Regions from separate parts of the Agromyces capsici genome, predicted to be linked through region 3. Evidence: predicted binding sites of a transcription regulator. Region 3 holds the regulator's gene; each other region holds the start of a gene.
What was found. Region 3 encodes LexA, which represses DNA repair genes until DNA is damaged. Its sites were predicted from a motif close to TCGAACANNTGTTCGA; they were not measured.
Positions count from the first base shown of each region.

Region 1 (7,453 bases), on a different contig from region 3:
CCGGCAACATGATCCGCATCCAGCAGGTGGCTCGATGACGACGGCCGCGACCGGCGGTGCGACGGCATCCGCCGTGCCCGCGGCGGACCGCCACGACCTGATCCGGGTCCAGGGCGCGCGCGAGAACAACCTGAAGGATGTCTCGGTCGAGTTGCCGAAGCGGCGCCTCACCGTGTTCACGGGCGTGTCGGGGTCGGGCAAGAGCTCGCTCGTGTTCGACACGATCGCGGCGGAGTCGCAGCGGCTCATCAACGAGACGTACAGCGCGTTCGTGCAGGGGTTCATGCCCTCGCTCGCGCGGCCCGACGTCGACCTGCTCGACGGGCTCACGACCGCGATCATCGTCGACCAGGAGCGCATGGGGGCGAACGTGCGTTCGACCGTCGGCACCGCGACCGACGCCAACGCCATGCTGCGCATCCTGTTCAGCCGCCTCGGGCAGCCGCACATCGGCTCGCCTCAGGCGTTCTCGTTCAACATCCCGTCGGTGACCGGCAGCGGGTCCATCACGATCGAACGGGGCGGCACGCCCGAATCGATGGAGCGCACGTTCAGCCAGCTCGGCGGGATGTGCCCGCGGTGCGAGGGCATGGGCACGGTCTCCGACCTCGACCTCGCCGAGCTCTTCGACGAGACGAAGTCGCTGGCCGGGGGCGCGATCACCATCCCGGGCTACACCGCCGACGGGTGGAGCACGAAGATCATCGGTGCGGTCGTGCCCGCCGACGTCCCGATCGCGGACTTCACCGACGAACAGCGCCACGACTTCCTCTACTCCGAGCCCCGCAAGGTGAAGGTCAACGGCATCAACCTCACCTACGAGGGGCTCGTGCCGAAGATCCAGAAGTCGATGCTCTCGAAGGACGTCGACGCGATGCAGCCGCACATCCGCGCCTTCGTCGAACGCGCCGTGACGTTCGCGGCCTGCCCGGAGTGCGACGGGACGCGCCTGAACGCACCCGCCCGCGCGTCGAAGATCGACGGCATCAGCATCGCCGACGCGTGCGCCATGCAGATCAGCGACCTCGCGGAATGGGTGCGCGGGCTCGACGAGCCATCCGTCGCGCCGTTGCTCTCCGGCCTGCGTCAGATCCTCGAGTCGTTCGTCGAGGTCGGCCTCGGCTATCTCTCGCTCGACCGTTCGTCGGGGACGCTCTCGGGCGGCGAGGCCCAGCGCACCAAGATGATCCGCCACCTGGGATCGTCGCTGACGGATGTCACGTACGTCTTCGACGAGCCGACCGTGGGGCTGCACCCGCACGACATCCAGCGCATGAACGAACTGCTGCTGCGCCTGCGCGACAAGGGCAACACGGTCCTCGTCGTCGAGCACAAGCCCGAGTCGATCGCCATCGCCGACCACGTGGTCGACCTCGGACCCGGTGCCGGCGCGGCCGGGGGAGCGATCGTGTTCGAAGGGACCGTCGACGAGCTGCGCACCGCCGACACGCTCACCGGGCGCCACTTCGACGACCGGGCCGCGGTGAAGCCGTCGGTCCGCAGCCCCACGGGCGCGCTCGAGGTTCGCGGTGCGACGGAGCACAACCTGCGCGGCGTCGACGTCGACATCCCGCTCGGCGTGCTCGTCGTCGTGACCGGGGTCGCCGGGTCGGGCAAGAGCTCGCTCATCACCGGGTCGGTGTCCGGACGCGACGGCGTCGTGACCGTCGACCAGGGCGCCATCCGCGGTTCGAGGCGGAGCAACCCGGCGACGTACACGGGCCTGCTCGACCCGATCCGGAAGGCCTTCGCCAAGGCGAACGGCGTGAAGCCGGCGCTGTTCAGCGCGAACTCCGAGGGCGCGTGCCCGAACTGCAACGGCGCCGGCGTCGTGTTCACCGATCTCGGCGTCATGGCGAGCGTCGCGAGCACGTGCGAGGTCTGCGAGGGCCGCCGGTTCGCCGATGCCGTGCTCGAGTACCGGCTCGGCGGCCGCGACATCAGCGAGGTGCTCGGGATGTCGGTGACGGAGGCGCTGGCCTTCTTCGCCGACGGCGAGGCCCGCGTCCCGGCGGCGCACGCGATCCTCGCTCGCCTGGCCGACGTCGGACTCGGCTACCTCGCGATCGGCCAGCCGCTCACGACGCTCTCGGGCGGCGAGCGGCAGCGGCTGAAGCTCGCCACCCACCTCGCCGAGAAGGGCGGCGTGTACGTGCTCGACGAGCCGAGCGCCGGCCTGCACCTCGCCGACGTCGAACAGCTCCTCGGCCTTCTCGACCGCCTCGTCGACTCGGGCAAGTCCGTCATCGTCATCGAGCACCACCAGGCCGTCATGGCCCACGCCGACTGGATCATCGACCTCGGGCCGGGTGCGGGCCACGACGGCGGACGGATCGTCTTCGAGGGCACGCCCGCCGATCTCATCGCCGGCCGGGCGACGCTGACGGGGGAGCACCTCGCCGCCTACGTCGGGGCGTGACGCCCGCGACATCCGGATCGAAGGAGGACGAATGTGCCTGCATTCGGCATACGAGGCCGGGGGAGTGGTGTACGTGCGCGGCCTCGATCCCAAGCCCGCTCGGGCTCACGATTCGAACACCTGTTCGAACCGTGAGCCCGGCGATCTGAACCATCCGACCGAACCGGAAAGGCGCGCCTGCCGTCGGGCGGGTGCGGAGGAACTTCTCCACATCCGCCCGCATCGGCCGCTTCCGGCGAGCACGCATCGCTAGAGTGCGCCCATGGTGGAGTCAGCGAATCGGCCCAGGGGAGTGGTCGGCGCGGCGGCGCTCGTGGCGCTGGTCCTGATGGGATGCGCATCCGTCGATGAGCCGGTTGCGACGGCCGGCCGCTCACCTGTGGTCGACCCGTCGACGAAACCCGCGGATGTCGGCGAGGTCGCGTCGTCGCCCGTACCGGCGGTCCCGCGCCTCTCCGAACTGGTTCCGGGGACGGTGATCGCGACGGGCGAATTCGACGGCGGCGCGGCCGGTCGCATCGAGATCCGCGCCAACGGCACCGACCGGGGATTTGACGTCTCGCTCGCGGGCCTGACCCCGGTGCCGTCGGCAGGAGCGTCGCTCGAGCTGAGCGCGCTCGAAGCGACCGCGGGGGAGCACGAACTGCGCAGCGGCTTCAGCTACTACCGATACGACCCATTGCAGCCGTCGACCGACCAGACGTTCACGACGCCGGGTGTGGGCTACGGCGGCTTCGAGACGAACGACCCGAGCTACATGCGCACGGCGATCATCTGGGCGGCCGAACCCGGAACGTCGTTCATGTTCGGGAGCATCGTGGCGAGGGCGCCGCTCACCTGGCTGCTCCCTGACATGAACCCCGGAATCGATGTCGTCGACCACGGCGCTGCTGACGGCGCACGCGGAAGGGTGACGCTCGCCGCCGACGGCAGCCCCGAGAGCTACCGCGTCGCCTGGGGTGATACGCCCGATGGCATCACCGGGCGCTTCGGCATCACCATGGACGACCTCGAATGGCTGAACCCGGATCGTCTCAGCACGCGGCTCATCCTCGCCGACATCACGCTCAACCTGGACCGCGACTCCCGTGGTCTCCGGGAGTAGCGAATCCGCCGATGAAGTGCCCAGTCGTCGCAGGGACACGATCGTCGACGCCAGCCGAGGATCGGATCCAGATTTCGAGTCGCCCGCGGCGCCCCGTTCAGACGCTGGCCTTCCTTCGATCCTTCACGTGGAGTCCGCCGGTGGGCCGGGTCTCGACGACGAAGAGTTCGGTCGCTCGAATCAGGTCGGACAGTTTCGCATAGCCCCAGTTTCGAGAATCGAAGTCGGGCTGTTGGTTCCGCATCAGGTTTCCGACCGCGGCCAGATTGGCCCATCCGTCCTCACCTGATGCCGTGGTGACGCTCGCTCGCAACCCGGAGACCAGCTTGGTGTCGCCGCGAAGCTTGGGCGGCAGCACGCGCCCACCTGATTCAGACGTGCTCTCGTCCGCCGGCTCGTCGATCACCTCGAGGTAGGTGAAACGATCGCACGCGTTGCGGAACGCCTCGGGGGTCTTCCGCTCGCCGAACCCGTATACGGTGACGCCTTCTTCGCGGATGCGGGACGCGAGCCGGGTGAAGTCGCTGTCGGACGAGACGATGCAAAATGCGTGGAAGCGACGCGTGTACAACAAGTCCATGGCATCGATGATCAGCGCACTGTCGGTCGCATTCTTCCCGACGGTATTGGCGAACTGCTGCATCGGCTGGATCACGTGCTCACTCGCAACCGGTTTCCAGCTGCTCAGGTTCGGTTTCGTCCAATCGCCGTAGACCCGCTTCACCGAGGCGGTGCCGAATCGCGCGACCTCGGCGAGGACAGCGCCGATCTTCGTCGGCGGCACGTTGTCAGCGTCGACGAGGACGGCGAGGAGATCGTTCGGCTGCGGCATCCGACCAGCATGGCAGTTGACACGCGGCAATCGGCGTTGCTCGCCAAGGGACGGGCCACGATGACGTCGCTCGATGAGGAGCCGATAATGCACATTATGTCCGAATCACTGTGAGATGCCGAGCAGTCGCACGCCCCCGCTGCCCGTGGACAGCGACATTCCATTCCTGCCAACTGACCCGTTGACAGCGACATCGCACACGCGCTCGCCCGATGCGCGCGAGCGGTGCCGTACACGAGTCGACACGGGACGCGTGCGGCGCGATATCGACCAACCGAATCGCGATGCAGATGCACTGTGAAGAGTCTTCACAATCCGTTCACGACGCGATCGCCGGCTCGGCACCGGCCCGTTCGCGTGGTCAGTCAGGCGCGCTTCTCGCTGCGTTGCTGCATCTTCTGCACGCGGGCCTCGCTCGCGGGCATGCCGAACTCGTTCAGTGGACCGCTCGCGGCCCGCTCGGGCAGGCGTTCGTCGGTCGGGCATTCGAGCAGCACGTTCGACGTGGACTCGTCGATGCGGTGCTCGAACATCGGGTGCCCGCAGATGGGGCACGGCTTCTCCCCCAGATGACTGCGGTCATCCGGGTCCTCCGGGGCCACTCGCGGTGACTCGAACGCGGGACTCAGGGTCCGATCGACCCGGTCGAAGAACCGGGTGAACGCGTTGCCCTCGCCGGGGCCCGCCTCTTCGCGTGCCATGGCGCAGATGCTACTCCCGGCCGAGTGCGCTGCGCGAGGAAAACCGCGGATATCTCGAAATCCGCGCAGCGTCGACCGTCAGTGTTCGCCGAACCCGGACTCCGCGAGTTCGGCGAGCGCGTCGACCGCGGGCCCGCCGTCGGGGGCCTCCGTCGCGATCTCGACCTCGTCGCCTCTCACCAGTCCGAGCGCCATGATGGCGAGCAGGCTCTTCGCGTCGGTGCCGTTCACCGTCACGCGCTGCGAGAACGTGCTCGCCAGCTTGACCAGCTCAGCGGCCGGCCGTGCGTGCAGCCCGTCGGCGTTCGTGAGCGTCACGCGGCGGCTGATCAGATCGGGCGCGGCAGTCCCGGGCGGCGGCGCCGAGGCGGGCTCCCCTCCCCCGCCGCCGGCGCTCTCGGCGGCGCGCACCACGATGTCGAGCGGGTCGCCCGCCTCGGCTGCCACGGATGCCGCGACTCCGCCCTCCACGAGTGGCGCGTCCGCGATCCGCACGCGAGAGCGCACCTCCTCGTCGAGGAATTCGAGGGCGGTCTCGGCGGTCAGGATGGCGGAGCCGAGGTCGCACATCACGACGACCCCTGCCCCGCCATCCGCTGCCTCGATCGCCGTCGACACGAGGTCGAAGCTGGTACCGATGCGCCCGTCGTCGGTTCCGCCCGCGGGTTCGAGCCGGACCGTGGGTGCCATCTGACGGGCGAGCTCGACGAGCCCCTCGGCGAGCCGGCGCGAGTGCGAGACGAAGACGATGCCGACGCGCGGGCCCTCCCCCACGTCAGGCACTCGTTCCGTTCGTCGCCGCCGCGGCCGCCGCCGCGAGGAGGTACGCCGTGGACTGCGCTCCGGGGTCGCGATGACCCGCCGAGCGCTCACCGAGATAGCTCGCCCTTCCCTTTCGCGCGACGAGCGGGATCGTCGCGTCGGAGCCTGCTGCCGCGGCATCCGCAGCCGCCTTCAGGGTCTCGGCCGCGCTCGCGCCCCCGTCGGCCGCTATTCGGGCCGAATCGACGGCCGGCGTCCAGGCGTCGACCATGGTCTTGTCACCCGATTCCGCCTTGCCGCGGGCGACGATGCCGTCGCGTCCGGCGGTCAGCAGCGCGACGACGCCCGACGCATCGATCGAGGTCTCGCCGGCCGTCGCCGTCGACGCCCGCAGGTACGCGGTGCCGTAGAGCGGCCCGGCCGCCCCGCCGACCGTCGAGATCAGGGTCGTGGCGACGAGCTTCAGCACGTCGGACGGCGTCGATCCGGCCGGCAGGTCGTCGAGCTTCGGCAGCACGGCCTGGAATCCGCGGTCCATGTTCTCGCCGTGGTCGCCGTCGCCGATCTCGCGGTCGAGCGTGATGAGCTCGACGCGGTGCTCCGCCATCGACTCCGCGCTCCGCCGTACCCAGTCGACCGCCCAGGTGATGTCCAGCCCCACCGCGGCGCCCCTACCGGCCCCACCGGAGCGCGGCGGTGTGCACCGGCGCATCCCAGAGCTGGAGCATCTCGTCGTCCAGCTTCAGGAGGGTGATCGAGAAGCCCTGCATCTCGAGCGAGGTGATGTAGTTGCCCACCAGGGAGCGCTCGATGCGGATGCCGCGCTCGGCGAGCACCTCGGCAGCACGGCGGTACGCGATGTAGAGCTCGACCTGCGGCGTGCCGCCCATGCCGTTCACGAACAGCAGGACGCGATCGCCGGACGAGAACGGCAGGTCCTCGAGCACGGGCGTGAGCAGTCGATCGACGAGCGCGTCCGCGGGCTCGAGCTTGATGCGCTCCCGGCCCGGTTCGCCGTGGATGCCGATGCCGATCTCGACCTCGTCCTCGGCGAGCGTGAAGCTCGGCTCGCCGGCGTGCGGCACGATGCACGGCGTGAGCGCCATGCCCATCGAGCGGACGTTGGCGTTCACGCGCTCGGCGATCTCGGCGACCTGGTCGAGCGAGTCGCCCCGCTCAGCCGCCGCACCCGCGATCTTCTCGACCAGGACGGTGCCGCCCACGCCCCGGCGGCCGGCCGTGTACAGGGAGTCCTTGACCGCGACGTCGTCGTTCGTGACGACCGCGCGCACCTCGATGCCGTCGGCCGCGGCGAGGTCGGCCGCGGTCTCGAAGTTGAGCACGTCGCCGGTGTAGTTCTTCACGATGTGCAGCACGCCCTTGCCTCCGTCGACCGCCTTCGTCGCGTTGAGGATCGGGTCGGGGGTGGGCGACGTGAAGACGGCGCCGGGCACGGCGGCGTCGAGCATGCCGTGGCCGACGTACCCCGCGTGCAGCGGCTCGTGCCCGCTGCCGCCGCCGGACACGATCCCGACCTTGCCCGCCACGGGCGCATCAGCGCGCACGACGTGGATCGGGTCGGTCGCGACCGTCACGAGGTCGGCGTGCGCGAGCGCGAACCCGGCGACCGACTC
Region 1 covers NZ_JBYRET010000002.1:792,913-800,365, forward strand. The annotation lists gene AC3RKB_RS17465 (VOC family protein) at 1-38, shown strand, start outside; gene AC3RKB_RS17470 (ATP-binding cassette domain-containing protein) at 35-2,419, shown strand; gene AC3RKB_RS17475 (LysM peptidoglycan-binding domain-containing protein) at 2,682-3,524, shown strand; gene AC3RKB_RS17480 (NYN domain-containing protein) at 3,622-4,356, opposite strand; gene AC3RKB_RS17485 (hypothetical protein) at 4,722-5,057, opposite strand; gene dhaM (dihydroxyacetone kinase phosphoryl donor subunit DhaM) at 5,136-5,831, opposite strand; gene dhaL (dihydroxyacetone kinase subunit DhaL) at 5,833-6,480, opposite strand; gene dhaK (dihydroxyacetone kinase subunit DhaK) at 6,491-7,453, opposite strand, start outside.
Region 1: a site for LexA is predicted at 2,532-2,547, ahead of AC3RKB_RS17475 (LysM peptidoglycan-binding domain-containing protein). Genes of this name have one in related genera too.

Region 2 (7,453 bases), on a different contig from region 3:
CGCCGAGCCCGCACGCACCTGGAAGGGGTTCGCGGCCGAGCTCATCGACGCCGCGCTCTCGGCCGACATCGAGGGCATCGTCCTGCTCGGAGCCATGCTCGCCGACGCGCCCCACACCCGGCCGCTCGCGGTCTTCGCCTCCAGCGAGAACCCCGAGGTGCGCGCGGCGCTCGGGGTCGAGCGGTCGACCTACGAGGGGCCGGTCGGCATCCTCAGCGTCATCGCCGACCAGGCCGAGCGCGTCGGGATCCCGACCGTGTCGCTCTGGGCCTCGGTGCCGCACTACGTGCACAACGCGCCGTCGCCGAAGGCCGTGCTCGCGCTCCTCGGCAAGGTCGAGGAGCTCACGGGCCTCAGCATCCCCCGCGGTTCGCTGGAAGACGAGGCGCAGGCGTGGGAGGCCAGCGTCGACGCGCTCGCGGCCGACGACGAGGAGATGGCGGGCTACATCCAGCAGCTCGAGCAGGCGCGCGACGCGGTCGACGCGCCCCAGGCGTCGGGCGAGGCCATCGCGCAGGAGTTCGAGCGGTACCTGCGCCGGCGGGGCGATCAGCCCGGCGGCGGGCCGTGGCGTCCGCGCGACGTCGGCTGAGCCATCCGCTCACCCTGAGGCCGCAGGCCGCCCTGCGGCCCACCGAACGGGATCAGTACGGCTCGAGGACGCCCGCGCCGAGCAGGATGAAGAGCGTGACGCCGAGCACGATGCGGTAGATCACGAACGGCAGGAAGCTGTGCCGCGAGATCCACTTCATGAAGACGGCGATGATCAGGATGGCGACGGCGAAGGCGACGGCGGTCGCGACCGCCGTCTCGAGCGGCCCGTAGACCGCGGGCTCGCCCATGCTCTTGAACAGCTGGTAGAACCCCGAGCCGAACACGGCCGGGATCGCGAGCAGGAACGCGTACCGCGCCGCCGCCGCGCGCTCGTAGCCGAGCAGGAGGCCCATCGTGATGGTGCCGCCGGAGCGCGAGACACCCGGGATGAGCGCGAGCGACTGGGCGAGGCCGAAGTACAGGCCGTGCGGGTAGGTCAGATCGTCGAGCTTGCGGCGCTTGGCGCCCGCCCAGTCGGCGAGGCCGAGCACGATGCCGAAGACGATGAGCATCGTCGCCACGATGTAGAGCGAGCGGAAGGTGGTCTCGATCTGGTCCTGGAAGAGCAGGCCCAGCACCACGATGGGGATCGAGCCGATGATGATCAGCCAGCCCATGCGCGCGTCGGGGTCACTGTGCGGGATCTTTCCGCGGACGGCCTGGAACCAGTGCGAGATGATGCGCACGATGTCGCGCCAGAAGAAGACCACGACCGCCGTCTCGGTGCCGAGCTGGGTGATCGCGGTGAACGCCGCACCCGGGTCGGCCGCGTTGGGCAGGAACTCGCCGAGGATGCGCAGGTGCGCGCTCGAGGAGATCGGCAGGAACTCGGTCAGTCCCTGGACGAGGCCGAGGATGATGGCTTCGAGCAACGGCGCATCGCCTTCCCGCCCTCCGGCGCGGCGAAGGGCAACGGACCGTCGTGGTCGGGCTGGGGGTGGACGGCGTACCTCAGTACGCGAGGAGCAGGTCGCGCAGGACCCGCCTACCGAAGACTAGTGCGTCGAGCGGCACGCGCTCGTCCACGCCATGGAACATCGCCGGGAAGTCGATACCCTCGGGAAGCCGCAGTGGCGCGAACCCGTAGCCCGAGATGCCGAGCCGCGAGAGCGACTTGTTGTCGGTGCCCCCGCTCAGCAGGTACGGGAAGACGCGCGCCTCGGGGTCGTGGGCGTTCAGCGCGGTGGTCATCGCATCGACGAGCGGCCCGCGGGTCGGCGACTCGAGGCCGACGTCACGGTGCACGGTCTGGATCTCGATGTCGGGACCGATGAGCTCGCGGATCTCGGCGAGCACCGCGTCCTCCTCGCCCGGCAGGGTGCGGATGTCGACGAGCGCCTCCGCACGGTCGGGGATCACGTTGTGCTTGTAGCCGGCGTCGAGCAGCGTGGGGTTCGACGTCGTGCGGAGCGTCGCCGTGATGAAGCCCGAGGCGGAGCCGGTCGCCAGCGCGAGCTCGTCTGGCGCCACCTGCTCGGGGTCGACGCCGAGCGTGTCGGCGATCGCGGCGAGCAGCTCGCGCGTCGTGCCGGTGAGCCGCACCGGCCACTCGCGGCGGCCGATGCGCGCGATCGCCTCGGCGAGCTTCGTGACGGCGTTGTCGCGCACGAGCCGCGACCCGTGCGCGGCGGTGCCGTGCGCGACCAGGCGGACCCACACGAGCGACTTCTCGCCCGTCTGCAGCAGGTAGGCGCGCTTCCCGCCGACCGTGATCGAGTAGCCGCCGACCTCGCTGATCGCCTCGGTCGCGCCCGCGAAGAGCTCGGGGTGCTCGTCGACCATCCAGCTCGCGCCGTAGAGGCCGCCCGCCTCCTCGTCGGCGAAGAACGCGACGATGAGCTCGCGCTCGGGCAGTCGGCCCTCGGCCAGGATGTCGCCGACGGCGGTGAGGATCATGGCGTCCATGTCCTTCATGTCCACCGCACCGCGACCCCAGAGCATGCCGTCGCGGATCTCGCCGGCGAACGGGTCGACGCTCCAGTTGCGCGGGTCGGCCGGGACCACGTCGAGGTGGCCGTGCAGGACCAGCGCGGGCTTGTCGGGGTTCGTGCCGGGGATGCGCGCGACGACGTTCGCCCGACGGGGCGCGGACTCGTGCAGCACCGGGTCGAGACCCATCGCGCGCAGGCGCGCCTCGACGTACTCGGCGGCCTCGCGTTCGCCGTTGGAGCGGCCCTCGCCGTGGTTGGTGGTGTCGAACCGGATGAGGTCGCGCGCGATGACGGCGGTCTCGTCGAGGGCGGCGGCGGGCGGCTCGGCGGGCGCCGCAGCGGGCGTCGGGGCGTCGGTCGGGGTCGTCTCGGCCATCGCTCCACCGTAGCGTCGGGGCGTGGTCAATGGCCCCGGGAAACCGTGCTAATGTCTTCTACGGCCCGCTGAGCGATCAGGGGTCACGGCAACGCGCGGGTGGCGGAAATGGCAGACGCGCTAGCTTGAGGTGCTAGTGCCCTAACGGGCGTGGGGGTTCAAGTCCCCCCTCGCGCACGCGTTGTCGAGAAGGCCGGATCTTCGGATCCGGCCTTCTCGCGTTAACCCGCGCAGTGGTGCCGCATGCTGCCGCCATGTGCTGAATTCAGGAGCAGCCGGCCGCGGCTCCTCGGTGGGCGCGGCGTTTCGCTCCGCGGAATGCCGTCCGCACGCGCCGCAGTCCTGAATTCCGAACCGCATCGAACGGGTGGGCGGATGGCGCGACCCCCGGTCGGGGGCATGGACGCGTGGCACCCGCGACTTGCCGTATTCGAACATGTGTTCGAATATTGAGTGGTGACGATGACCGCTCCCCTCCCCACCGGCCGGGTCGCCCCCGCGGCGGCGGGCGTGCGGGTCGAGCGGGTCGAAGAGCTGCAGGCGCGCATCCGCGGCATGCAGGCGACGCGGCTCGACTCGCGGGCGGTGCCCACGCACCCGGCGCTCGCCTCGGTGCTGCCCGGTGGGGCGCTGCGCGAGGGCGCGGTCGTCCAGGTCGAGGGCTCGATCACGCTGCTCATGGCCGCACTCACGGGTCCGTCGCAGAGCGGGCGCTGGGTGGCGGTCGCCGGCATCCCCGAGTTCGGCGTCGAGGCGGCCGCGCGGTTCGGCATCGACCTCGAGCGGCTGGTGCTCGTGCCCGATCCGGGGCGGCAGTGGCTCACGGTCGCGGCGGCGCTCGCCGACGTGATCCCGGTGGTCGCGGTGCGGCCGGCCGGCCGGCTCGCGCCCGCCGAGGCCGCGCGGTTCGCCGCCCGGCTCCGGCAGCGGGGCGCGCTGCTGCTCGTCGACGGCGACTGGCCGGGGAGCGACGCGAGACTCGAGCTCGAGCGCAGCGACTGGAGCGGCCTCGAGCACGGGCACGGGCACCTCGCCGAGCGCGAGGTCGTCGTCCGGGTCACGGGGCGCGGCGAGGTGGGCCGGGGCAGCCGGCGCCTGCTGCGGCTGCCCGCGGGCGACCTCGGGTTCGCAGCGGTCGACGAGGGCGGTGCCGATGCGGCCGCTCGCGGCGCGACATCCGCCGCCCCCCTCGTCGGCGCCGTCGACGGCATCGTGCACCGGCCCGACTTCGCGGCGAGGGCGTCGTGAGCGCGGCGGTGCGCACCATCGTGCTGTGGTGTCCCGACTGGCCCGTGCTCGCGGCGTGTCGCGAGCACGGCATCGACCCCGCCCTGGCGGTGGCGCTCACCGAGACGGGGCTCGTGCACTCGTGCTCGGCCGCCGCCCGGCGCGACGGCGTGACGCGCGGACTCCGGCTCCGCGAGGCGCAGTACCGTTCGACGGCGCTCACGGTGCTCGAGTACGACGCGGCGCTCGACCACCGTGCGTTCGAGCCGGTCGTGCGCGGCATCGAGGCGATCGTGCCGGGTGTGCAGGTGCTGCGGCCGGGCACGCTCGCGATGCGCGCGCGTGGTCCGGCGCGCTACTACGGCGGTGAGGATGCCGCGGCGCGGGCGCTGCTCGAGGCGGCCGCGGGCCTCGGGGTCGCCGGGGCGCGGGTGGGTGTCGCCGACGGTCCGTTCGCGGCCGAGCAGTCGGCGCGGGCGGCCGCGCGACAGGCCGACCCGGTGCACGTGGTGCCGGTCAGCGGGGCGGCCGCGTTCCTCGCGCCGCTGCCCGTGTCGCTCGTGGTCGACGCGCGCACCACGACGCTGCTGCACCGGCTCGGCGTGCGCACGCTCGGCGAGTTCGCGGCGCTGCCCGACGACGACGTGCGGCGGCGCTTCGGCGCGGCGGGCGCGTTCGCGCACGACCGCGCCGCGGGGCGCGAGCAGTCGCGCGTGGCGCCGCGCACTCCCCCGCCCGACTTCGAGGTCGAGCAGCACTTCGAGCCGCCGCTCGACCGCATCGACCAGCTCGCGTTCGCGTTCCGGGTGCGGGCCGAGCAGTTCATCGAGCGCATGCGGGCCGTGCGGCTCGTGTGCACCGGCATCCGCGTCGAGCTCGACGACGAGCGCGGCGGGCACTCGAGTCGCAGCTGGCTGCACCCGCACTGGTTCACGCCGGCCGACGTGGTCGACCGGGTGCGCTGGCAGCTGCAGGGCGCGGGCACGGCCGATGCGGGGCTCGACTCCCCCGTCGTGCGCCTGCGCGTCGTGCCCGAGCGCGTCGACTCGACCGGCAACCACGAGGAGGGGCTGTGGGGCGGCGGGCCCGACGAGCGCGTGCACCACGGGCTGACCCGGGTGCAGAGCATGCTCGGGCACGAGGGCATCGTGACGGCGGCCATCGGCGGCGGCCGCATGCTCGCCGACCGGCAGGTGCTCGTGCCGTGGGGCGACCGCGCGCCCGAGCGCGGCACGGCCGATGCGCCGTGGCCCGGCAGCCTGCCCGCGCTCGCGCCCGCGAGCGTGTTCCGCGAGCGGCTGCCGGTCGCACTCGTCGACGCGGGCGGGGCGGCCGTGTCGGTCGACGCGCGCGGGGCGATCTCGGCGGCGCCCGTCTCGTTCGCGGTCGGAGCCGAGCGAGGGGCGCCCGCGCCCGTGCGCGCGTGGGCGGGTCCCTGGCCCGTGGTCGAGCGCTGGTGGGATGCCGAGCGCGCCCGCCGCGTGCACCGGTTCCAGGTCGTCGACCACGACGGGTGCGCGTGGCTGCTCGTGCGCGACGCCGACGGCTGGTGGGCCGAGGCGAGGTACGACTGATGGGCTGGAACAACCCCGAGATCCCGTGGTCCGAGCTCGAACGGCGGCTCTCCGACCGGCAGCGGCCGGGCGGGTCGAAGGTGCTGGCCGACGGCGGCGACAGCCCGGGATGGAGCCGGAAGCGGCATCCGTACCGCCCGTCCGATGCCGCCGACGAGCGGCCCGCCGGCCCGGTCGTGCCGTACGCCGAGCTGCACGCGCACTCGACGTTCAGCTTCCTCGACGGCGCGTCGGGGCCCGAGCGGCTGGTGGAAGAGGCGCACCGGCTCGGCCTCACGGGCATCGCGATCACCGACCACGACGGCTTCTACGGCGTCGTGCGGTTCGCCGAGGCCGCCGAGTCGTACCCCGAGCTCGACACCGTGTTCGGCGCCGAGCTGTCGTTCGGGCTCACCGAGCCGCAGATGGGCGCGGCCGACCCCGAGGGCGACCACCTGCTCGTGCTCGCCGCGCGCGAGGAGGGATACCACCGACTCGCGTCGGCGATCACCGCGGGCCAGCTCGCGGGCGGCGAGAAGGGTCGGCCGACGTACTCGCTCGATGAGCTCGCCGCGCGCGCCGACGGCCACTGGGTGGTCTCGACGGGGTGCCGCAAGGGCGTGGTGCGGCGCGCGCTCGCGGGCGAGGGCGGGGCCGATGGCGCGTGGCGCGAGCTCGACCGGCTCGTCGCGCTGTTCGGGCGCGACCACGTGGTCGTCGAGCTCACCGACCACGGCGATCCGCTCGACCAGGTCCGCAACGACGCGCTCGCCGAGCTCGCGACCCGCGCGCACCTGCCCGTGCTCGCGACGAACGCCGTGCACTACGCGACCCCCGGCGAACACCGGCTCGCGTCGGCGCTCGCCGCGGTGCGGGCCCGGCGCAGCCTCGACGAACTCGACGGATGGCTGCCGGCCACCGACGGACTGCACCTGCGCTCGGGCTCCGAGATGCTCGCGCGCTTCGACCGCTACCCCGGTGCGGTCGCCCACTCGGTGACGCTCGCGCGCGACCTGTCGTTCCGGCTGCGCAGCGCGCGCCCCAAGCTGCCCCGGCAGGAGGTGCCGGAGGGACACACTCCGATGTCGTGGCTGCGCGAGCTGGTGTGGCGCGGTGCCGATCGGCGGTATCCCGGCGTGCCCGATCACGTGCGCGAGCGGCTCGCGAAGGAGCTCGACGTGATCGAGCAGAAGGACTTCCCGGGCTACTTCCTGATCGTGCACGACCTCGTGCAGGAGGCGCGCCGCCGCGGCATCCTGTGCCAGGGTCGCGGGTCGGCGGCGAACTCGGCGGTCTGCTACGTGCTCGACATCACCGGGGTCGACTCGATCTTCTACGAGCTGCCGTTCGAGCGGTTCCTGTCGTCGCTGCGCGACGAGGAGCCCGACATCGACGTCGACTTCGACTCCGACCGCCGCGAGGAGATCATCCAGTACGTCTACGGCAAGTACGGCCGGCACAACGCCGCACAGGTCGCGAACGTCATCAGCTACCGCCCGAAGGGCGCCGTGCGCGACATGGCGAAGGCGCTCGGGTACTCCACCGGGCAGCAGGATGCCTGGTCGCGGCAGGTCGAGCGCTGGGGCGCCGTGGTCGAGACCGACGACCACGACATCCCCGACGCCGTCGTCGAGCTCGCCGAGCAGCTGCTGACCTTCCCCCGGCACCTCGGCATCCACTCGGGCGGCATGGTGCTCACCGACCGGCCCGTCGGCGAGGTGTGCCCGATCGAGCATGCGCGCATGGAGAACCGCACCGTGCTGCAGTGGGAC
Region 2 covers NZ_JBYRET010000002.1:766,142-773,594, reverse strand. The annotation lists gene AC3RKB_RS17365 (PAC2 family protein) at 1-592, shown strand, start outside; gene AC3RKB_RS17360 (undecaprenyl-diphosphate phosphatase) at 645-1,466, opposite strand; gene AC3RKB_RS17355 (M20/M25/M40 family metallo-hydrolase) at 1,546-2,901, opposite strand; tRNA gene AC3RKB_RS17350 (tRNA-Leu) at 2,995-3,078, shown strand; gene imuA' (DnaE2-dependent mutagenesis accessory factor ImuA') at 3,364-4,149, shown strand; gene AC3RKB_RS17340 (DNA polymerase Y family protein) at 4,146-5,702, shown strand; gene AC3RKB_RS17335 (error-prone DNA polymerase) at 5,702-7,453, shown strand, end outside.
Region 2: a site for LexA is predicted at 3,332-3,347, ahead of imuA' (DnaE2-dependent mutagenesis accessory factor ImuA'). Genes of this name have one in related genera too.

Region 3 (7,453 bases):
TCACGTTGGAGAGCCCGACGCGTGCCGCGTTGCGGCGGACGAGGTCGAGCGCACGCTCGTTGACGTCGACCGCCCAGACCGTGGCATCCGGCGCCACGAGGCCGAGGGTGAGCGCGACCGGACCCCATCCGGCGCCCAGGTCGAGCAGGTGCCCCGTCGCCGGAGGGTCGGGCACCTCGTCGAGCAGCGTGCGCGTGCCCAGGTCGAGGTGGCCCGGGCTGAACACGCCGCCCGCGGTGAGCACCTCGAGCTCGCGGCCCGCGAGGCGCACCCTCACGGTGCGGAGCGCGCCGTCGGCGGCGGGCTTCGACGAGAAGTAGTGCTCCTGCGGCATACAGGGGAACCTATCGCACGAACGGAAGTAGGCTGGACGAGATGAACGACGCGGAACACGAGACCCACGACGACGCGGTCGAGCGCGTGCTCCGGAGCGCGGACGTCCGCGCAGGCGTTTCCCGGTTCGGGGCGTCGGAGGCCTCGTCCATCCAGCGCGAGGGGCTCGCCGGCGACGGCGAGGGCGGCTTCGACGGCGAGCAGTACGATCGCGAGGCGCGTGCGGCGCTCCGGCGCGTGGCCGGGCTGTCGACCGAGCTCGAAGACGTCACCGAGGTCGAGTACCGGCAGCTGCGCCTCGAGAACGTGGTGCTCATCGGCGTGTACCCGCAGGGCTCGCTCGAAGATGCCGAGAACTCGCTGCGCGAGCTGTCGGCCCTCGCCGAGACGGCCGGCGCGCGCGTGCTCGACGGCGTGCTGCAGCGCCGACCGCACCCCGACCCCTCGACCTACCTCGGCCGCGGCAAGACCGAGGAGCTGCGCCACATCGTCGCGGCGCTCGGCGCCGACACGGTCGTGGCCGACACCGAGCTCGCGCCGAGCCAGCGCCGTGCGCTGGAGGATGCGGTGAAGGTCAAGGTGATCGACCGCACCGCCGTCATCCTCGACATCTTCAGCCAGCACGCCAAGAGCCGCGAGGGCAAGGCGCAGGTCGAGCTCGCCCAGCTCGAGTACCTCCTCCCGCGCCTGCGCGGCTGGGGTGAGTCGATGTCGCGCCAGGCCGGAGGCCAGGTCGGCGGCGCCGGTGCGGGCATGGGCTCCCGCGGCCCCGGTGAGACGAAGATCGAACTCGACCGCCGTCGCATCCACTCGCGCATGGCGAGGCTCCGCAAGCAGATCGTCGGCATGAAGCCCGCGCGCGACGCCAAGCGCGCCAACCGCAAGCGCAACGCCGTGCCGTCCGTCGCGATCGCCGGGTACACGAACGCCGGCAAGTCGAGCCTGCTCAACCGCATCACGGGTGCGGGCGTGCTCGTCGAGAACGCGCTGTTCGCCACGCTCGACGCGACGGTGCGCCGCAACACCACGCCCGACGGGCGCGTGTACACGATCGCCGACACCGTCGGGTTCGTGCGCAACCTCCCGCACCAGCTCGTCGAGGCGTTCCGCTCGACGCTCGAGGAGGTCGGCGACGCCGACCTGATCGTGCACGTCGTCGACGCCGCGCACCCCGACCCCGCCGCGCAGATCGCGACCGTGCGCGACGTCATCGGCGAGGTGGGTGCGCGCGACGTGCCCGAGCTCATCGTGTTCAACAAGGCCGACCTCATCGGACCCGAGGAGCGGCTCGTGCTGCAGGGCCTCGAGCCGAACGCGGTGTTCGCGTCGGCGCGCACGGGCGAGGGCGTGCCCGAGGTGCTCGCCGCGATCTCGCACATGCTGCCCGACCCGGCGGTCGAGATCGACCTGCTCGTGCCGTACGACCGCGGCGACGTCGTCTCGGCGCTGCACGAGACGGGCCGCGTGCTCTCGACCGAGTACGTCGAGGACGGCACCCGCATCCGCGCGCTCGCGTCGCCCGAGCAGGCAGCGCAGCTGGCCGAGTTCACCGCGGCGGCGCTCGCGTAACACGGCGGCCCAGCAGCGGCGGCGACGGCCGTCGGACGCGGCCTCGCGCCATCCGCGGCCCCGGTGTTCGTCATCCGGCGTAAACGACGTTCCGGATGTCGCGTCGCCCGCGTATCGTCGCACCTGATCGTGGCGAGCGGCCGGATGCCGCCCGCCTGGAGCGACCGCCGAGCCCGGCACCCGCCCGCGAGACCCACCCGCCGTGACGGCTGGTCGGGCGCGGCGTGCCGTGCCCTCGACCTCCCGCCGCGGCATCCGCCCCCAGGAGCGCCATGACCGGACGCACGCCCGACGGCGAGGACCGTCGGCCGAGGCCGCCGATCTCGTTCGAGCTGTTCCCGCCGCGAACGGATGCCGCCGCGCTCGCGCTCGGCCGGACGATCGACCGCCTCGCCGAGGTGGACCCCGCGTTCATCTCCGTGACGTTCGGCGCGGGCGGCTCGTCGCGCGACCGATCGCTGACCGTCCTCAGGTACATGCTCGAGCACACCGACGTCGAGCCGATGGCGCACCTCACGTGCGTCGGGTCGAGCCACGCCGAGGCGAACCGGCTCGTGCGCGAGTTCCTCGACGCGGGCGTGACGAGCTTCCTCGCGCTGCGCGGCGACCCGCCCGAGGGCGCCGACCCCGGGGCCGGCATCGGCGACCTCGAGAGCGCGGCCGAGCTCGTGCAGCTCATCCACCGGGTGCAGGAGGAGCGCGAGCCGTACGGGCAGGCCGGCATCCCCGGCATCCCCGGAGCGACGCGCATCCTGGAGCGCCCGCGCCCCGAGCGCGTCGCGGTCGCCGCCTTCCCGACCGGGCACCCCCGTTCGCGCGGCGTCGGCCACGACGTCGACGTGCTGCTCGCCAAGGAGGTCGCCGGCGCCAACCTCGCGATCACCCAGCTGTTCTGGCACGCCGACGACTACCTCGGCTTCGTTGAGCGCGCCCGCGCGGGCGGGGTCACGATCCCGATCCTGCCGGGCATCATGCCCGTCACCTCCGCCGCCCGGCTCACGCGCCTCGAGCAGCTCACCGGCGTGCCCGCGCCGAGCGAGCTCGCCATCGCGCTCGAGATCGAGCCCGACGCCGACGCCCTGTTCGACCTCGGCGTCGAATTCGCCGCGAACCTCGCCGACGAGGTGCTCGCCGGCGGCGCCCCCGGACTCCACCTGTACACCTTCAACCGCCACGAGGCCGTGCTCGCCGTCCTGGACCGGCTCGACCTCCGCACCATCCCCGCCCACGCGGGCACCGAGAGGAACACGAGAACACGATGACCGCACCCGCCTTCCCCGCCGGAACCATCCTCGGCTACCCGCGCATCGGGCGCCGCCGCGAGCTCAAGCACGCCGTCGAGGCGTTCTGGGCCGGCCGCATCGACGCCGGCGAGCTCGAGCGCACCGCCGCGGGCCTCCGCGCCGCCACGCGCGAACGCCTCGCCTCGCTCGGCCTCGGCCGCACCGACTCGGCGATCCCCGAGAGCTTCTCGTACTACGACCAGGTGCTCGACGCCTCGGTCGCGGTCGGCGCGATCCCCGCGCGCTTCGAGCGGCTGCTCGACGCGGACGGCCGCCTCGACCTCGCCGGCTACTTCACGGTGGCCCGCGGCGAGGGCGCCGACGCGCCGCTCGAGATGACGAAGTGGTTCGACTCGAACTACCACTACCTCGTGCCCGAGATCGGCCCTGACACCGCGCTCGCCGCGCACGCCGACGCGCTCGTCGCGCAGGTCCGCGAGGCCCGCGAAGCCGGGTTCGTCACGCGCCCCGTGCTCGTCGGACCGGTCACGTTCCTGCTGCTGGCCAAGGCGGCGGAGGGCGCGCCCGAGGGCTTCCGCCCGATCGAGCGTCTCGCCGACCTGGTGCCCGTGTACGCCGAGCTGCTCGCGGCGCTCCGCGACGCCGGTGCCGAGTGGGTGCAGCTCGACGAGCCGGCGCTCGTGAGCGAGAGCATCGACGAGCCGCGCGACCGCGTGCTCGAGGCGGTCGCCGCCGCGTACGACGCGCTCGGTGCGGCGGAGGCGCGTCCGGCCATCTTCGTCGCCGCACCGTACGGCTCGCTCGACGACGCGCTGCCCGTGCTTGCCGCCACCCCGGTCGAGGCGCTCGGCCTCGACCTGGTGCGCGGCACCGCGCCCGAGCAGCTCGACCCGGTGACGGAGGAGGCGCTCGCCGCGAAGACGCTCGTCGCGGGCGTCGTCGACGGCCACAACATCTGGCGCGGCGACCTCGAGCGGGCCTTCGTGCACGCCGAGGCGCTCCGCTCGCTCTCGGGCGACGTCGCGGTGTCGACGTCGACCTCGCTGCTGCACGTGCCGCACGACGTCGAGGACGAGTCGGCGCTCGACGCCCGACTCGTGGGCTGGCTCGCCTTCGCCGACCAGAAGGTCGCGCAGGTCGCCGTGCTCGCCCGCGGACTCGCCGAGGGTCGCGAGGCGATCGCGGCCGAGCTCGACGCGGCGTCCGCCTCGCTCGCCGACCGCGCCGCAGCCCCCGGCGTGCGCGTGCCCGCTGTGCGCGACCGCCTCGACGCGCTCGACGCCGCCGCGTTCTCGCGTGCCGCGTACGACGCGCGCGTCGCCGCGCAGGAGGACCTCGACCTGCCCGCGCTGCCGACCACGACGATCGGCTCGTTCCCGCAGACCGCCGACATCCGCCGCGCCCGTGCGCGCCTCGTCAAGGGCGAGCTCACGGATGCCGCCTACCGCGAGCTCATGCGCGAGGAGATCGCCCGCGTCATCCAGCTGCAGGAGGAGCTCGGCCTCGACGTGCTCGTGCACGGCGAGCCCGAGCGCAACGACATGGTGCAGTACTTCGCCGAGCTGCTCGACGGCTTCGCCGTCACGCAGAACGGCTGGGTGCAGTCGTACGGCTCGCGCTGCACGCGCCCGTCGATCCTGTGGGGCGACGTCTCGCGCCCGGCGCCGATGACCGTCGAGTGGTCGGAGTACGCGCAGTCGTTGTCGGAGAAGCCGGTGAAGGGCATGCTCACCGGTCCCGTGACGATCCTCGCGTGGTCGTTCGTCCGCGACGACCAGCCGCTCGGCGACACCGCGCGCCAGGTCGCGCTCGCGCTGCGCGACGAGATCACCGACCTCGAGACCGCGGGCATCCGCGTGATCCAGGTCGACGAGCCGGCACTGCGCGAGCTGCTGCCCCTCAAGCGCGCCGACCAGCCCGCCTACCTCGATTGGTCGGTCGGCTCGTTCCGGCTCGCCACGGGCGGCGCCGAGCCGGCCACGCAGGTGCACACGCACCTCTGCTACTCGGAGTTCGGCGTCGTGATCGACGCGATCCGCGAGCTCGACGCCGACGTCACCTCGATCGAGGCGGCGCGCAGCCGCATGGAGGTCGTGGACGACCTGTCGGCCAGCGGCTTCGACCACGGCGTGGGCCCGGGCGTCTACGACATCCACTCGCCGCGCGTGCCGAGCGTCGAGGAGGTGCAGTCGCTGCTCGAGCGCGCCGTCGGCGCGATCCCGGCCGGCCGTCTCTGGGTGAACCCGGACTGCGGGCTCAAGACGCGCGGCTACGACGAGACGGTCGCGTCGCTCGCGAACATCGTCGAGGCGACGCAGGCCGTGCGCGCGGGCGTCGCGGTCGGGGCGACCGCGGGCTGAGCCTGGGCCGAGGAACGAACGAGGGCGGATGTCGCGGCGCGTGCCGCGGCATCCGCCCTCGTCGTCGCGTCAGACCGCGCGCAGGACCGCGACGACCTTGCCGAGCACCTCGGCCTGGTCGCCGAGGATCGGCTCGAACGCGGAGTTGCGGGGGAGCAGCCAGGTGTGGCCGTCGCGCTGGCGGAGCACCTTGACCGTGGCCTCGCCATCGAGCATGGCGGCGACGATCTCGCCGTTCTCGGCCGTCGGCTGCGAGCGCACCACGACCCAGTCGCCGTCGCAGATGGCCGCGTCGACCATCGAGTCGCCGACGACCTTGAGGATGAACAGCTCGCCCTTGCCGACGAGCTGGCGGGGGAGCGGGAACACCTCCTCGACCTGCTGCTCGGCGGTGATCGGCACGCCGGCCGCGATGCGGCCCACGAGCGGCACCATCGCGGCGTCGCCCACCGGCGCGGCCGCGACGTCGGACGGACGGGGTTCGGTGCCCGGCACGTCGATGAGCACCTCGAGGGCGCGCGGCCGGTTGGGGTCGCGGCGGAGGTAGCCGGCGAGCTCGAGCTGGTTGAGCTGGTGCGTCACGCTCGAGAGCGAGGACAGCCCCACTGCGTCGCCGATCTCGCGCATGCTCGGCGGGTAGCCGCGATCGGCGACCGAACGGCGGATCACCTCGAGGATCGAGAGCTGCTTCGCGCTGAGCGTCTTGCGTCGACGCGACCGGCCGCCCGCGCCGCGTGCCTGGTCGATGTCGATGCTCACGGTGTCGCCTCTCGTCTCGGCCGCCGTCGGCCCGGATCTCGTGATGTCGGTGGTCGGTGCTGGACTGTCCCCGACATTCGAAACTGTATCCGCCTCGCACGCACGCGACAAACATCCGTTCGAGTGTGTCGCGGAATCAGGCCCGGAATCCCATCCTTCGGGTCCTTGCAGGTTCGATTGTTCGAAGATATATTCGGAACACAGCTTCGCATCCGGCCCTCCCGGCCGAGGGTCGGATGCGGGGCTATCGGGGAGGTGCGGAATGAGTGCAGTGCTGATCGGAACGACCGTCGCGGGTCCGGCGTTGCCCGACCTCGCCCCAGCCGCGACGCGCACGCGACTCCGCCTCACGCGTCGGGGTCGCGTGGTGTTCACGGCGCTCGCGGCACTGCCGATCGCGATCGGCGTGCTCCTCGGCTCGCTCGCCTCGGGCGGCGCGGTCGCCGGCATCGACGACGGCACGGGTCCGGCGGTCTTCGACACCGTCGTGGTCGGAGCCGGCGACACGCTCTGGGGCATCGCCGAATCCATCGCCCCCACGGCCGACCCGCGCGAGGTGATCCACGAGATCATGCAGCTCAACGGGCTCCGCGACCCCGTCGTGCAGCCCGGCCAGCGCCTCGCGCTGCCGGTCGTCGAGTAGCGTCGAGCGGCGCGCCGCCGCGCCGACCCGCGCCTACCGCCGTCGGCGCCGCCGAAACCTCGCGTCGGCCGCCGATACCATTGATCGGTGACGAGTCTCGACGACCTCCCCATCCGCGACGACCTCCGCGGCAAGTCCCCGTACGGTGCACCGCAGAAGGTCGTCCCCGTCGCGCTGAACGTCAACGAGAACACGCACCCGATCCCCGAAGACGTCGCGCACGACATCGTCGCGCGCGTCGCGGCCGCGATCATCGGGCTCAACCGCTACCCCGACCGCGAGTTCACCGAGCTGCGCACCGCGCTCGCGCGGTACCTCGGCCACGGGCTCGAGCCGGCGCAACTGTGGGCGGCGAACGGGTCGAACGAGGTGCTCCAGCACATCCTGCAGGCCTTCGGCGGGCCGGGGCGCCGCGCGCTCGGATTCGCGCCCACCTACTCGATGTACGGGCTGCTCGCCTCGGGCACCGGGACCGAGTGGATCACCGCTGAGCGCGACGCCGACTTCGAGCTCTCGCCCGAGACCGCCGTCGCGGCGGTCCGTCG
Region 3 covers NZ_JBYRET010000001.1:2,933,022-2,940,474, forward strand. The annotation lists gene AC3RKB_RS13665 (class I SAM-dependent methyltransferase) at 1-334, opposite strand, end outside; gene hflX (GTPase HflX) at 376-1,902, shown strand; gene AC3RKB_RS13675 (methylenetetrahydrofolate reductase) at 2,175-3,164, shown strand; gene metE (5-methyltetrahydropteroyltriglutamate--homocysteine S-methyltransferase) at 3,161-5,506, shown strand; gene lexA (transcriptional repressor LexA) at 5,576-6,253, opposite strand; gene AC3RKB_RS13690 (LysM peptidoglycan-binding domain-containing protein) at 6,528-6,908, shown strand; gene AC3RKB_RS13695 (histidinol-phosphate transaminase) at 6,996-7,453, shown strand, end outside.

Region 4 (7,453 bases), on a different contig from region 3:
CTCACCGAGTACGACGAGCAGGGCAACTACAAGTACCCCGAGGGCTTCGACCCCGAGACCAACGAGTGGCGCGAGGGCTTCGACGCCCAGCGCGAGAAGTGGGAGCAGGAGTACGCTGCCGCCCAGGCTCGCTGGGAGGCGCACAAGAAGCAGGTCGCCGCGTCGCTCGCGGCCCAGGCTTCGGACGAGTCGTTCTCGTCGGGCACCTCGTCGTACACGAGCGAGTCGGCCTCGGCCGGCACCCTCGCCGACGACGCGTCGCTCGCGGCGCTGCGCGAGAAGCTCTCGAGCAACTAGTCGCTGCTCCATTCGCAGACGGAAGGCCGGTCCCGGATGGGGCCGGCCTTCCGGCGTCTCCGGCCATGGGCCGGCGCGGTGTCCGGTGCGCCGACCGCGCCGGCCGGTGGTGCGTCGGAGCTAGGAGCCCGGCACGGGGGAGTCCGCTCGTCGGCGTCGCTCGCGTCGCCGGCGCAGGAAGACGACCACGAGCGCGATCATGCCGCCGAGTGCGATGACGACGAGGACCGGAGCGAGGATCGCGAGCAACGACAGCGACACGCTGCCGACATCCTCGACCGTGCTCACGACGGGAGCGCCGACCCCGGCCGTCGACGCGTTCACGACCGGGCGGACGGCGGCCTTCGCGAGGTGCACACCGAGGGCGAGCACCACGCCGATCGCGACCGGGATCCAGTCGGGTGAGGCGAAGAACGCCTCCGGATCCGTGACGGCGGCCGTCGAGGCGCCCACGCCGGAGCCGAAGGCCAGCCCGCCCGCGGTGGGTCGTACGACGGTCTGCACGATGTCGTTCAGCGAGTCGAGCCCGGGCACCTTGTCGGCGATGATCTCGACGACGAGCAGCACCACCAGGATGAGCAGCACCCACTCGTTCGCGAGCCACTCCCATCCGGACGGCAGCTCGACCAGTCCGGTGAACCGGTCGAGCGCGCCGAGCACGATGAGCGGGATCCACGCGTTCAGGCCGGCGGCGAGCGCCAGGCCCGACGCGGTCAGCACTTCCAGCACGCCTCGCCCCCTCACGGTTCGGGTGGAGTGTCGCACACGGATAGGGTGGGGGATGTGTATCTGATCGGCCTCACCGGCGGGATCGCCTCCGGAAAGTCCACCGTCGCCCGCCGCCTCGTCGAGCACGGCGCCATCCATCTCGATGCCGACCAGCTCGCGCGTCGCGTCGTCGAGCCGGGCTCCGCGTGCCTCGACGCGATCGTCCGCGAGTTCGGCGAAGGCGTGCTGAACCACGACGGCATGCTCGACCGGCAGAAACTCGGCGAGATCGTCTTCCACGACGAGGATGCGCGCGCTCGCCTGAACGCCATCGTCCACCCGGCGGTGCGCGAGCTGTCGGGCCGGCTCATCGCCAAGGCCGAGCAGGAGGATCCCGGCGCGGTCGTCGTGTACGACGTCCCGCTCCTCGTCGAGGCGCAGGTCGACCATCCGTTCGACCTCATCGTGGTGACGAGTGCGCCCAAGCGCACCCAGGTCAGGCGACTGGTCGAGGAACGCGGGCTCGACCCGATCCAGGCCGAGGCGCGGGTCGACGCGCAGGTCGACGATGCCGACCGGCGCGCCGTCGCTGACGTCGTGATCGACACGGGCGGCTCCCTCGCGCACACCATGAGCCAGGCCGACGACCTCTGGGTGCGCATCGATCGCGCGCGACGCGCGGCGACGCAGTAGCCGACGGATGGCGCGACCGCGCCATCCGCTTCGCCCTCGGCGTACCCGGCCCCCGTGTCGGTGGGTCGACCTAGACTCGAATCCATGCAGTCGACCCGTTCCGTGCGCCCATTCGAGGTCGTCAGCGAGTACGCGCCGAGCGGCGACCAGCCGCAGGCCATCGCCGAGCTCGCCGCCCGGATCAACGCCGGCGAGACCGACGTCGTGCTGCTCGGTGCGACCGGCACCGGCAAGTCCGCGACGACCGCGTGGCTCATCGAGCAGGTCCAACGGCCGACGCTCGTGCTCGCGCACAACAAGACCCTCGCGGCCCAGTTGGCCACGGAGTTCCGCGAGCTCATGCCGCACAACGCCGTGGAGTACTTCGTCTCGTACTACGACTACTACCAGCCCGAGGCGTACGTCCCGCAGACCGACACCTTCATCGAGAAGGACAGCTCGATCAACGCCGAGGTCGAGCGGCTGCGGCACTCGACCACGAACTCCCTGCTGAGCCGGCGCGACGTCGTCGTGGTCTCGAGCGTGTCGTGCATCTACGGCCTCGGTACGCCCGAAGAGTACCTCAACGCGATGATGCCGCTGCAGGTCGGCCAGCGCGTCGACCGCGATTGGCTGATCCGCAAGTTCGTGTCGATGCAGTACCAGCGCAACGACGTCGCCTTCTCGCGCGGCACGTTCCGGGTTCGCGGCGACACGATCGAGATCATCCCGATCTACGAGGAGCTGGCGATCCGCATCGAGTTGTTCGGCGACGAGATCGAGGCGCTGTACAGCCTGCACCCGCTCACCGGGTCGGTGGTCGCGAAGCTCGATGCGGTGCCGGTCTTCCCCGGCTCGCACTACGTCGCAAGCACCGACGTGATGCAGCGGGCGATCGGCACGATCCGCGACGAGCTCGACGAGCGGCTGCAGGAGCTCGAGCGCGAGGGCAAGCTCCTCGAGGCGCAGCGGCTGCGCATGCGCACGACGTTCGACCTCGAGATGATGGAGCAGATCGGCTTCTGCTCGGGCATCGAGAACTACTCGCGGCACATCGACGGGCGCGCGCCGGGCGAGGCGCCGCACTGCCTGCTCGACTACTTCCCCGACGACTTCCTGATCGTGATCGACGAGTCCCACGTGACCGTGCCGCAGATCGGCGCGATGTACGAGGGCGACGCGTCACGCAAGCGCACGCTCGTCGAGCACGGGTTCCGGTTGCCGAGTGCACTCGACAACCGCCCGCTCAAGTTCGACGAGTTCAAGGCCCGCGTCGGCCAGACGGTGTACCTCTCGGCCACGCCCGGCAAGTACGAGCTCGGCATCGCCGACGGCGTGGTCGAGCAGATCATCCGCCCGACCGGCCTCGTCGACCCCGAGATCGTGGTGAAGCCGTCCAAGGGCCAGATCGACGACCTGCTCGAAGAGATCCGCATCCGCGCCGAGCGCGACGAGCGCGTGCTCGTCACGACGCTCACCAAGCGCATGGCCGAGGAGCTCACCGACTTCCTCACCGAGGCCGGGGTGCGAGTGCGCTACCTGCACTCCGACGTCGACACCCTGCGCCGCGTCGAACTGCTCACCGAGCTGCGCGCCGGCGTGTACGACGTGCTCGTGGGCATCAACCTGCTCCGAGAGGGCCTCGACCTGCCCGAGGTGTCGCTCGTGGCGATCCTCGACGCCGACAAGGAGGGCTTCCTCCGCTCGTCGACCTCGCTCATCCAGACGATCGGGCGTGCCGCGCGCAACGTCTCGGGCGCGGTGCACATGTACGCCGACGTGATGACCGACTCGATGGCCTCCGCGATCGACGAGACCAACCGGCGCCGCGACAAGCAGATCGAGTACAACCGCGTGAACGGGATCGACCCCACTCCGCTCCGCAAGCGCATCGCCGACATCACCGAGGTGCTCGCGCGCGAGGAGGCCGACACGGCGGCGCTGCTCGCCGGGCGCGACGCGAAGAAGACCTCGCCCGTGCCGATGCGTCGTGACGGCATCGCGGCGGCCGGCGCCAACGACCTCGAGGAACTCATCCGCGACCTCAACGACCAGATGCTCGAGGCCGCCGGAGAGCTCAAATTCGAGCTCGCCGCCCGGCTCCGCGACGAGGTCTCCGAGCTCAAGCGCGAGCTGCGTCAGATGGAGAAGGCGGGGCACCTGGGCTGAGCCTCGTCGGGGGAGCGGCCGCGCGACGGCCGGCAGCGGTGCCGTGAATCGAACGTGTGTTCGCTCTCGGCACGTGCGATCGTAGCCGGAGTGTCGGAGGGCGTTCGTACACTCGTAGGGTGCCAGTTTCACGTCTCGATGCCCATTCGCGCCTGAGCGTCCGCGGTGCCCGCGTGCACAACCTGCGCAACGTCGATGTCGAGATCCCGCGCGATGCCATGGTCGTCTTCACGGGCCTCTCGGGCTCGGGCAAGTCCTCGCTCGCGTTCGACACCATCTTCGCCGAGGGCCAGCGGCGCTACGTCGAGTCGCTCTCGGCGTATGCGCGCCAGTTCCTGGGCCAGGTCGACCGACCCGACGTCGACTTCATCGAGGGCTTGAGCCCCGCGGTCTCGATCGACCAGAAGTCCACGAACCGCAACCCCCGATCGACCGTCGGCACGATCACCGAGATCTACGACTACATGCGCCTGCTGTGGGCGCGCATCGGCGTGCCGCACTGTCCAGTGTGCGGTGAGCGCATCCAGCGGCAGACCGTGCAGCAGATCGCCGACCAGCTCATGGAGCTCCCCGCGGGCACGCGGTTCCAGATCCTCAGCCCGATGGTCTCCCAGAAGAAGGGCGAGTTCGTCGACCTCTTCCGCGACCTCTCCTCGCACGGCTATTCGCGGGCCGTCGTCGACGGCGAGGTCATCCGCCTCGGCGAGCCGCCGCAGCTGAAGAAGCAGGTCAAGCACGACATCTCGGTCGTGATCGACCGGCTCGTGGCATCCGATGAAATGCTCGGCCGGCTCACCGACTCGCTCGAGACCGCGCTGCGGCTGACCGACGGCCTCGTGCAGATCAACTACGTCGACCTCGAGGGCGACGACGCGTGGCAGACCTTCTCCGAGAAGCTGAGCTGCCCCAACCAGCACCCGATCGCGCTCACCGAGATCGAGCCCCGCACCTTCTCGTTCAACGCGCCGTTCGGCGCGTGCCCCGAGTGCTCGGGCCTCGGTACGCGCATGTCGGTCGACGAGGAGCTGCTGCTCGGCGACCCGACGCTCAGCATCGCCGAGGGCGTCATCCTGCCTTGGACCTCGCAGGGCAAGAGCCTCTACAACTACTACGAGAAGCTGCTCGACGGCCTCGCCCGCGACTTCGACTTCTCCCTCGACACGCCGTGGGAGGAACTGCCCGGGGCGGCGCGCAACGCGGTGCTGCGCGGCGACAACTTCGAGGTCAAGGTGCGGTGGCGCAACCGCTACGGCCGAGAGATGAGCTACACCTCGGGCTTCGAGGGCGTCGTGCCGTACATCGAGCGGCAGTACCTGCAGGCCGAGACCGACGTGCAGCGCGCGCGCTGGGCCGAGTACCTCCGCGAGGTGCCCTGCCCCGTCTGCCAGGGCGACCGGCTCAAGCCCGAGGTGCTCTCCGTCCTCATCCACGACGCGTCGATCGCCGACGTGTGCCGCCTCAGCCTCCACGACGCCCGCTCGTTCATGGACCGGCTCCAGCTGACCGACCGCGAGCAGACGATCGCGGCGCAGGTCCTGCGCGAGATCAAGCTCCGGCTCGACTTCCTCATCCGCGTCGGCCTCAGCTACCTCGACCTCGCCCGCGCCGCGGGCACGCTCTCCGGCGGCGAGGCGCAGCGCATCCGGCTCGCGACGCAGATCGGGTCCGGCCTCACGGGGGTGCTCTACGTGCTCGACGAGCCGAGCATCGGCCTGCACCAGCGCGACAACCGCCGCCTCATCGACACGCTCGTCGCACTCCGCGACCTCGGCAACACGCTCATCGTCGTCGAGCACGACGAAGACACGATCCGCACCGCAGACTGGATCGTCGACATCGGGCCGGGGGCCGGCGTGCACGGCGGCACGGTCGTGCACAGCGGCAGCTACGCCGACCTCGTGAAGAACACCCGTTCCCTCACGGGTGACTACCTCGCGGGGCGCAAGGAGATCCCGATCCCGGCGACGCGCCGGGCGATCGATCCCGACCGCATGATCACGGTCGAGGGGGCGCAGGCGAACAACCTCCGCAACGTCGACGTGGCGTTCCCGCTCGGCACGTTCACGGCCGTCACCGGCGTCAGCGGCTCGGGCAAGTCCTCGCTCGTCAACGACATCCTGTACCGGGTGCTCGCCAACCGCCTCAACGGCGCCCGCAAGGTGCCCGGCAAGCACCGCCGCGTCGGCGGGCTCGATCACCTCGACAAGGTCGTGCACGTCGACCAGGCGCCGATCGGCCGTACCCCCCGGTCGAACCCGGCCACGTACACGGGCGTGTTCGACCGCATCCGCACCCTGTTCTCCGAGACCGCCGAGGCGAAGGCGCGGGGCTACCTTCCCGGCCGGTTCAGCTTCAACGTCAAGGGCGGGCGCTGCGAGGCGTGCTCGGGCGACGGCACGATCAAGATCGAGATGAACTTCCTCCCCGACGTCTACGTCGCGTGCGAGGTCTGCGGCGGCCAGCGGTACAACCGCGAGACGCTGCAGGTGCACTACAAGGGCAAGAACATCGCCGAGGTCCTCGAGATGCCGATCAGCGAGGCGGCTGAGTTCTTCGAGCCCATCTCGGCGATCCACCGCTACCTCAAGACCCTCGTCGACGTCGGCCTCGGGTACGTGCAGCTCGGCCAGAGCGCCACGACCCTCTCCGGCGGCGAGGCGCAGCGCGTCAAGCTCGCGACCGAACTGCAGCGCCGTTCGAACGGGCGCAGCGTCTACGTGCTCGACGAGCCGACCACCGGCCTCCACTTCGAGGACGTGCGCAAGCTCCTGAAGGTGCTCGGGAAGCTGGTCGACAAGGGCAACACGGTGATCGTCATCGAGCACAGCCTCGACGTGATCAAGTCGGCCGACTGGATCGTCGACCTCGGTCCCGAGGGCGGTTCCGGTGGCGGCCAAGTCGTCGCGGTGGGCACGCCCGAGCAGGTGGCCGAGGTGCACGAGAGCCACACGGGGTACTTCCTGCGCGAGATCTTCGAGGCCGCGGCGCCGCCCGCCGTCGCCGCGAGCTGACGATGCGCACGACCGTCCCCTATCGGCCGCGGCCGGGGGAGATCCCGACCGACCCCGGCGTCTACCGGTTCCGCGACGCCGAGGGCCGGGTCCTGTACGTCGGCAAGGCCAAGAACCTCCGCGCGCGGCTGTCGAACTACTTCGCACCCCTGCACACCCTGCACGAGCGCACGCGTCGCATGGTCACGACCGCGGCATCCGTCGAATGGACCGTCGTCGCGAGCGACGTCGAGGCCCTCAACCTCGAGATCACGTGGATCAACGAGCTCAAGCCGCCGTTCAACGTCCGCTTCAAGGACGACAAGTCGTACCCGTACCTGGTCGTCACGCTTGCCGACGAGGCGCCGCGGGCGATGGTCTCGCGGAGGCGCGGAATCCCGGGCGCCCGGTACTTCGGCCCGTATCCCAAGATGTGGGCCGTGACCGAGATGCTCGAGATCCTCATCAAGCTGTTCCCGATCCGCACCTGCAAGGACAGCGACTACCGGCGGGCGATGGCCACCGGCAAGCCGTGCTTCGCGGGCCAGATCGGGCGCTGCTTCGGGCCCTGCTCGGGCAGGGTCACGATCGAGCAGCATCGGGCCAACGTCGACCGT
Region 4 covers NZ_JBYRET010000002.1:657,343-664,795, forward strand. The annotation lists gene rpsA (30S ribosomal protein S1) at 1-297, shown strand, start outside; gene AC3RKB_RS16830 (DUF4126 domain-containing protein) at 418-1,026, opposite strand; gene coaE (dephospho-CoA kinase) at 1,081-1,698, shown strand; gene uvrB (excinuclease ABC subunit UvrB) at 1,783-3,846, shown strand; gene uvrA (excinuclease ABC subunit UvrA) at 3,966-6,857, shown strand; gene uvrC (excinuclease ABC subunit UvrC) at 6,860-7,453, shown strand, end outside.
Region 4: a site for LexA is predicted at 3,895-3,910, ahead of uvrA (excinuclease ABC subunit UvrA). Genes of this name have one in related genera too.